DNA from 2 places in the Labrenzia sp. VG12 genome. Region 2 is predicted to be linked to the other one. Evidence: predicted binding sites of a transcription regulator. Region 2 holds the regulator's gene; the other holds the start of a gene.

Region 1 (4,303 bases), 2.0 Mb from region 2:
TGGAAGCAATCACCTGCCGTAAACTGTAAATTACAGGAGAGACCGCCATGTCGGACGGTGTTTACAACGTACTTTTCCTCTGCACCGGCAATTCTGCTCGGTCCATCATGGCGGAAGCCATTCTCAACCGGGACGGGCAGGGGCGTTTCAGGGCCTTCTCGGCTGGCTCTCATCCGGCTGGTAGCGTGAAGCCAGAAGCTCTTGAACTTCTGAAGAAGCTCAACTTCAAGACTGAAGATTTTCGGTCCAAGGATTGGGCCGAATTCGCTGAGCCGGGCGCGCCGGAAATGGATTTCGTCTTCACTGTCTGCGACAACGCGGCAAAGGAAGCCTGCCCGGTTTGGCCGGGGCAGCCGATGTCCGCCCATTGGGGGCTGCCTGATCCGGCTGCGGTTGAAGGCAACGAGACAGAACGTCGGCTTGCTTACAGCGATGCCTTCCGCATGCTCAACAACCGCATCTCGGTTTTTGTTAATTTGCCAATGTCGTCACTGGACAGACTGTCCTTGCAGAAGAAACTGGACGAAATCGGCAAGGCGGGCGAAGAGGTCGCATGAAGAAAAAGCCGCCTGCTTGACGCAGGCGGCTTCAGCGGACAAGACGGCAGTTCAGGCGGCGGTCCGTCCCTGAGGTTGCGGGCGCAGGGTCACCAGTGCAATCGCGAGGGCGATCAGCGCACAGGCGGCCACAGCACCTGTCAAAGGCAGCGCCGTCCGGTCGAAAAACGGGCTGCAGATCAGGATCATCACGCCGCCGGCCACCATCTGAAAGGTGCCACCCAGCGAAGAGGCCATGCCGGCATGTTCGCCATGGTCTTCCAGGGCCATGACCATCACAGGTGCGATCACCTGGCCGAGACAGCTGTTGCCGATGAAGAACAGCGCCATCAGCACCGGCAGGTCGTCGATGCCGCTCCAGACCAACAGCGTCAGCAGCGATGTCGACGCCGCAAAGCCGATCACCGCCAGAAGGGCAACACGCGCCATGCCGAAGCGCTGGCCGAGCATTGCCGCGAATTGCGATGAGGCGAAGAAACCGACCGCGTTCAGGGCGAAGACTAGACTGAAACCCTTATGACTCAGGCCATAATGGGTCATGTAGACCAGCGGCGCCGCGGCAATGAACACGAAGAAACTTGCCAGGGAAAAGCCGCCGATCAGAGTCAGGCCCATGAACTTGGCGTCCTTCAGCAGGTAAACGGCGCTGCGGATCATTGCCGTCGGGTCGATCTTTGCGCGCTGGTCCTTCGGCAGGGTTTCCGGCAACAGGAGGGCCATCTGCGTCACGGCGGCCAGGGCAATGATGCCAAGCGCGATAAAGATCAGACGCCAGCTGCCGAATTCGATGATCAGACTGCCGGTCAAGGGGGCCAGCATCGGTGAGACGCTGAAGACAAGCATGATCAGAGCCATCAGCCGTGTTGCTTCCGTTCCCGTGTACAGGTCACGTACCACCGCACGCACGATCACCATTGGGGCGGCCGCACCAAGCGCCTGGACGAAACGCCCGATCGTTAGGGCTGAGACATCAGCTGCGGTGGCGCAGAGGAACGAGCCCAGGATGAAGATGGCAAGACCCAGAAACACCGGCGGTTTGCGGCCATACCGGTCTGCAAGCGGACCATAGATCAGCTGGGCGAAGCCGAAGGCGATGAAATAGACCGTAAAGGTCATGAACACGGCGGCATCTGTTGTCTCAAGGCTGTCGACGATTTCGCCGACGGCCGGCAGGTAGAGGTCTATCGCAAATGGGCCGACAGCGGCCAACAGCCCCAGCACGACGGCGGAGCGCACGTATCCGATCTGCATAAGATTTTCCAATAAAAAGGCGCCAGGGGGCGCAGAAAGGGAGGTCTGGAGAATGGAAAAAGAGCCGGCCACGTCCAGAAGGAAACAAGTGGCAATTTGGGTGCCGGCTTTCAAGAGGTGTGGCAAAAAAAAGTCCGGCGGCATGTCATGAAAGCTTCATGCAAGTGTCACCGATATTGTAAGGACGACCACTAGCTTGCCGCCACCTTCAACCCAACTATTCGTGGGAGCTAGTGTCATGGCGAACCTTCGCGGGCGTTTTTTGAAAGGCGTCAGCCTTGCCGTTCTGTTCGGTCTCGGGACCGTCTCGGCAGCACAGGCCGACTATTTCGAGCGCATCAACACCTACCCGGTCTACAAGACCCTGCCGGCAGGTGCCGACAAGGCAACGGAAACAGTTGCCGAGATCATTTACGCTTCGAAGGATGGCCGGACGCTGGCGTTCACCGACAGCCCGGGTGATGCCATTGTTTTCGTCAACGCGGCGAACCCGTTGAATATCCAGCCGAAGGCCCGTGTGGCGCTTGGCGGTGAGCCGACCTCCGTTGCCGTCGGTGAGGCGGCTGCCTATGCCGGTGTCAACACCAGTGAAGACTACGTCAATGCGTCCGGCCACCTGGCCGTGATCGCGCTTGCCGACATGGGCATTACGGCAACGTGTGACGCCAAGGGTCAGCCGGACAGCGTTGCGGTCTCCCCGGACGGCAAGTTCGTTGCCATTGCAATTGAAAACGAACGTGACGAAGACCTCAATGACGGCGTGATCCCGCAGATGCCGGCCGGTCACCTGGCTATCTTCGATCTGGATGAAAATGGTGTTCCGACCAACTGTGATGCGGTTCGCATTGTCGATCTGACCGGTCTTGCCGACGTTGCCTCGACCGATCCGGAGCCGGAATTCGTTTCCATCAACTCCCGGAACCAGGCTGTCGTGACGCTGCAGGAAAACAACCATCTTGCCATTGTCGACCTGGCCTCGGGCGACGTTGTTGCCAGCTTCTCCGCCGGAGCAGCTTCCGCTGAGAACATCCCCGTCAAGAAGGCACGCATGAGCGATGCCTCCGGAAGCACTGTGGATGTCCGCCGCGAACCGGATGCCGTTGCCTGGATCGACGACGAGCGTTTTGTCACTGCCAACGAAGGCGACTATGAGGGCGGGTCCCGTGGCTTCACCATCTGGAACACCAAGGGTGACGTCCTGTTCGACAGCGGCAACCAGATGGAACATCTGGGAATGGCACACGGTCACTACCCGGCCAAACGCGCCCACAAGAAGGGCACCGAGCCGGAAGGCGTCGCCGTCGGGGAATTCGGTGGTGAAACGCTGATCTTCGTCAATTCCGAGCGCGGCAACTTTGTCGCCGTTTACAAGGATACCGGCGCTGAGCCGGAATTCGTTCAGTTCCTGCCGACCCATGTCGGTCCGGAAGGCCTGCTGGCGATCCCGGGCCGGGATCTCTTTGTTGTCGCGAACGAAGTCGATAGCGCGGAAGACGGTGTGCGCTCGCACCTCTCGCTCTACCAGTTCGGCGCAGACGCTCCCGCCTATCCGTCGATCACCTCTGCGACGGACCCGGAGAAGAACGCCCCGATCGGCTGGGGGGCGCTGTCGGCGCTCGCTGCCGATCCGACTGACGCAAACAAGCTCTATGCCGTCAGCGACAGCTTCTATGATGATGCACGCATCTACACGCTGGACATCGCTTCAAAGCCGGCCCAGATCACGTCCTACGTCACGGTCACCGGTTTCGACCAGGCCAAGCTTGACCTGGAAGGCATCTCGGTTGCCAAGGACGGCGGCTTCTGGCTGGCCTCCGAGGGCCGTCTCGACCGCGAGCTGCAGCATCTGCTGCTGAAGGTTGCTGCCGACGGGGCCGTGGAAGAGCAAATCACGCTGCCGCAGAGCCTGATCGATCAGTCCAAGCGCTTCTCCTTCGAAGGTGTCGCCGAATTCGAGATGAATGGCCAGACACTTGTCGCCGTCGCCGTTCAGCGCGAATGGAAAGACGATCCGAAAGGTCACACCAAGATCGCCATCTATAACCCGGCGGACAAATCCTGGGGCTTTGTTCACTATCCGCTTGATGCGCCGAAAAGCGCCGCCGGCGGTTGGGTTGGTCTGTCCGAGATCGTGTCCCTGGGCAACGGACAATTTGCCATCCTGGAACGCGACAATAAGGGCGGTGAAGACGCGGCCATCAAGCAGATCACGGTGGTGTCGCTGGACGGCGTTACCCCGGCTGCCCATGGTGAAGAACTTCCGGTTCTGGAAAAGCGCTTCGCAATGGACATCCTGCCGGCCATGTCGAAGGGCAAGGGCTGGGTGATGGACAAGCCGGAAGGCCTTGCCATCACCGCCGACGGCCGTCTGATCCTGGTGACCGACAATGATGGTGTTGACGATGCGCCGGGTGAAACCCAGCTGATCGACCTTGGACCGGCAACCCGCCTGAACTAAAGCGTGTCGCGTTTAACGAGATCCAACGGTCCCTGGT
Region 2 (4,303 bases):
AGGAATTCGCGCCGCAGAACAAGTTTACCGACCTCATCGAAGTGAACATCTCCAACCTGGCGGCTGTTCCCTCCATCGTGTTCGGTATTCTTGGCCTGGCCGTCTTCATCCAGTTCATGCACCTGCCGCAATCGGCTCCGCTCGTCGGTGGTCTCGTGCTGACCCTGATGACGCTGCCGACCATCATCATCTCCACCCGTGCGTCGCTCAAGGCCGTACCGCCGAGCATTCGCGATGCGGCGCTCGGTGTCGGAGCCTCCAAGATGCAGGCGATCTTCCATCACGTGCTGCCGCTGGCCATGCCGGGCATCCTGACCGGCACGATCATCGGTTTGGCACAGGCCCTCGGCGAAACGGCACCCTTGCTCCTGATCGGTATGGTCGGCTTCGTCGCCCGTGGCTATCCGGATGGGTTCGTTGACGGGTTTATCGAGCCCAACTCGGCGATGCCGGCCCAGATCTACACCTGGGCAGCGCGTGCCGACTTTGCCTTCTATGAAAAAGCATGGGGCGGGATCATCGTTCTTTTGATTTTCCTCCTCACAATGAACATTCTTGCGGTTCTCCTGCGCCGCAGATTTGAACGCCGCTGGTAAGGGACGAACCGATGAACCAGATGCTCAATACTGAACGGGCAAACAACATGACCGACAGCAAGATTTCCGCAAGCAAGGTGCAGGTCTATTATGGCGATACGCACGCCATCAAGGACGTGGACCTTGAAATCCAGCCGCGCTCTGTGACCGCCTTCATCGGTCCGTCCGGCTGTGGCAAGTCGACGTTCCTGCGGACCATCAACCGCATGAATGACACGATCGACATCTGCCGCGTGGAAGGTTCGATCAAGATCGACGGCGAGGACATCTACGATCCCAAGGTCGATCCGGTGCAGCTGAGAGCCAAGGTCGGCATGGTGTTCCAGAAGCCGAACCCGTTCCCGAAGTCGATCTACGACAACATTGCCTACGGTCCACGCATTCACGGCCTTGCCAAGAACAAGTCCGAGCTTGACGACATCGTCGCCTCGAGCCTGCAGAAGGCCGGCCTCTGGGAAGAAGTGAAGAACCGTCTCGACGAGCCGGGCACCGGCATGTCCGGTGGGCAGCAGCAGCGCCTGTGCATCGCGCGTGCCATCGCCGTCAGCCCGGAAGTCATCCTGATGGATGAGCCTTGCTCTGCACTGGACCCGATCGCAACGGCCAAGGTTGAAGAGCTCATCGACGAACTGCGCGAAAACTTCACGATCGTGATCGTGACGCACTCCATGCAGCAGGCTGCTCGTGTGTCTCAGCGCACCGCGTTCTTCCACCTTGGCATTCTGGTTGAGGAAGGTCCGACCGAGGACATCTTCACAAACCCGAAGGACAAGCGTACGCAGGACTACATCACTGGCCGCTTCGGCTAAGCGCTTTTCGAATTCTGAAGGGGACACAGGATGTCTGAACATACAGTCTCGGCTTATGACGAGGAACTGACGGCTATGGCCGGCAAGATCGCCGAAATGGGCGGTCTGGCAGAAAAAGCCTTCGCCGACGCGGTCCATGCTCTGGTTTCGCAGGACCTGGATCTGGCCAAGACCACGATCGCGAACGATGTGCGCCTGGACGCGTTGCATCAGGAAGTCGAGATCAAGCTGATAGAGATCATCGCGCGCCGTCAGCCCATGGGGCAGGATCTGCGGGAAGTCACGGCTGCAACCCGTATTGCCAACGACTTGGAACGTGTCGGCGATCTGGCCAAAAACGTGGCCAAGCGCGTGATCGCCATCGACAGTGATCTGCAGTCCAAGAAACTCGCCATCGGTGTGGAACACATGACCGAACTGGCGCTGTCTCAGCTGAAGCAGGTTCTGGACGCCTATACCCGCAAGGACGCGGAAACGGCGCGCAAGGTCCAGGAAGCCGATGCTGAAGTGGATGCGATCTATACCTCGCTGTTCCGCGAGTTGCTGACCTACATGATGGAAGACCCGCGGGTCATCACCCAGTGCGTCCATCTGCTGTTCTGCGCCAAGAACATCGAGCGTATCGGTGACCACGCGACCAACATCGCGGAAAACGTCTACTACATGGTGACCGGCGATCGTCTGCCGGAAGAACGCGCCAAGGTGGACGAGACGGGCGCGGCCTAGTTTCGACACCTGTCGCGGTAGCGGTCCGACCGGCGCAACAACCTTCACCCTGCGCCGGTTGCTGAAATTGGAGCGAATGCATGCCGAAGGTGCTCATCGTCGAAGACGAAGAACCCCTCAGCCTTCTGTTGAGATACAATCTGGAAGCCGAAGGATATGCGGTTGAATCGTGTGTCCGTGGGGACGAGGCCGAAATCCGCCTGCGGGAAAGCCTGCCCGACCTGCTTCTGCTCGACTGGATGCTGCCGGGCCTGTCCGGTATTGAACTCTGCCGCCGTCTGCGCGCGCGAGAAGATACCGAGCGTCTGCCTGTCATCATGCTGACAGCCCGCGGCGAAGAGGCTGAGCGCATCCGGGGCCTGTCGACCGGCGCCGACGACTATGTGGTAAAGCCTTTTTCCGTTCCGGAACTGATGGCACGCGTGCGCGCCATCCTGCGCAGGGCTAGCCCGGAAGTGGTGTCGACCATGCTGCGGTCCGGCGACATCGAGCTCGACCGGGAAACGCACCGGGTTCGTCGCAACACCAAGGAAATCCATCTTGGTCCGACCGAATTCCGCCTTCTGGAATTCCTGATGACGTCGCCCGGCCGCGTTTTCTCGCGCGAGCAGTTGCTCGACGGTGTCTGGGGCCATGATGTCTACGTGGACGAACGCACCGTGGACGTTCATGTCGGCCGGCTCCGCAAGGCGCTCAACCGGGGCAAGGCCAAGGACCCGATCCGCACTGTGCGCGGTGCCGGTTACGCCTTCAATGACCAGTTCTCGGCCAGCGCCTGAGCGCTGACCGTGGAGCAAGACATCTAAAAGCCCGCCCTTGGCGGGCTTTTGTATTTGATATTCCTAGTTCATCGTCATTCCGGATGCAGCGAAGCGGAAATCCAGGACCGGCGAGCTTTCGGTTTCTCTCAAATTTGGTCAGGGGCGAACGCTGGGCTTTCAGGATCCCGGCAGACGCGTTGCGTGGCTGAAGTGAGGTAAGGAAGGCCATGACAGGGACCCCAGCCTCAGCTCCGTCATTGCCGGACCTGATCCGGCAAGCCACGCCGTGACGGTCCGGTTGCGCAGGGCCATACGTTCGCCAAAGGCACTGGCATGGACGCCATGGACTGGCCGTGGCACGACGATGGCGGAAACGGCAGCTTCCTGCCGCCAAAAACCGCAAAAAGAAAAAGCCCGCCGATTGGCGGGCTTTCAACAAGGGCAGCCCTTTGAGGTGCTGCCGTTATCCGGCCTTGGCGACCACCTTGCGGTCACGCCGACGGTCGGCGACCGGCTGGTAAGCGATCTTGCAGTGGTAGGTGCAATAGGGGACACCGGCTTCGGACTGGCGGCCGCAGAAATAGAAGTCGTCGGTCGCCGGATCGCCGATCGGCCATTTGCAGGTCCGCTCGGTAAGCGTCAGGATCGTTGCCCGCTGGGAGATCGGCACCACATCGGCGATCGGTTCGATTTCCGGCTTGGCTTCGACAACCGGAGCCGGCGTGATATCGGCTTTCAGGGCCGTCGCACCAATGCTCTGTGGTTGCTGCGTTGGCTTCTTGGGAGCAGCGCTGCTGGGAGCGGCCGTCCGCGGCCGGCGCGGCTTGGCGCTGGAGGAAGAGGATTTCGCGCGACCGGACAGGCCAAGGCGATGCACTTTGCCGATCACGGCGTTTCGGGTCACACCACCCAGTTCGCCAGCGATCTGACTTGCACTCAAGCCTTCGCTCCAAAGCTTCTTGAGAAGCTCGACCCGTTCGTTTGTCCAACTCATTGCCGCACCCTTTTATTTGACCGCCTTGCGGCCATTAACCCCGTGTTAAGCATGCGCGTGCATGCCTAAGTATGGCATATCTAGTGCCTCTAAGTGATTTGCCGCACGAGATCTCGTGTTCGATGTCCCAGAGGTTACAATAACGTTAATTTATCAGGCAACCGTTTGACCCAAACCAGTTGGGGATGAAGGGACTTTTCCCCAAATAAGCGATGCCCTTGAGACTTTTACGAAATCTGTCCTCGGCGACCCTGGAGCGGCATTTCCATTGACAGTCCATGGTGGGGGCGGTGTATAAGACTTCCGCTGCGTGCCGCCTCATCGGGCGGCACGTTGCGTTTTGGCCCGAACGCATCTGACAAGGTGCCGGTCCCGCGTCAAGGTGACGTTGGGGCCATTTGGGCGTTCTTGAGGAGA

Evidence for each region. Region 2 encodes PhoB, which activates phosphate uptake and scavenging genes when phosphate is short. Its sites were predicted from a motif close to TGTCATNNANCTGTCAT; they were not measured.
Region 1: a site for PhoB is predicted at 1,952-1,968, ahead of CHH27_RS17585 (esterase-like activity of phytase family protein). Genes of this name have one in related genera too.

What each region holds. Positions count from the first base shown of each region.
Region 1 is NZ_CP022529.1:3,810,375-3,814,677, reverse strand. It holds gene CHH27_RS17600 (helix-turn-helix transcriptional regulator) at 1-29, shown strand, start outside; gene CHH27_RS17595 (arsenate reductase ArsC) at 48-557, shown strand; gene CHH27_RS17590 (multidrug effflux MFS transporter) at 609-1,808, opposite strand; gene CHH27_RS17585 (esterase-like activity of phytase family protein) at 2,047-4,266, shown strand.
Region 2 is NZ_CP022529.1:5,769,611-5,773,913, forward strand. It holds gene pstA (phosphate ABC transporter permease PstA) at 1-596, shown strand, start outside; gene pstB (phosphate ABC transporter ATP-binding protein PstB) at 617-1,405, shown strand; gene phoU (phosphate signaling complex protein PhoU) at 1,436-2,131, shown strand; gene phoB (phosphate regulon transcriptional regulator PhoB) at 2,212-2,910, shown strand; gene CHH27_RS26660 (GcrA family cell cycle regulator) at 3,356-3,886, opposite strand.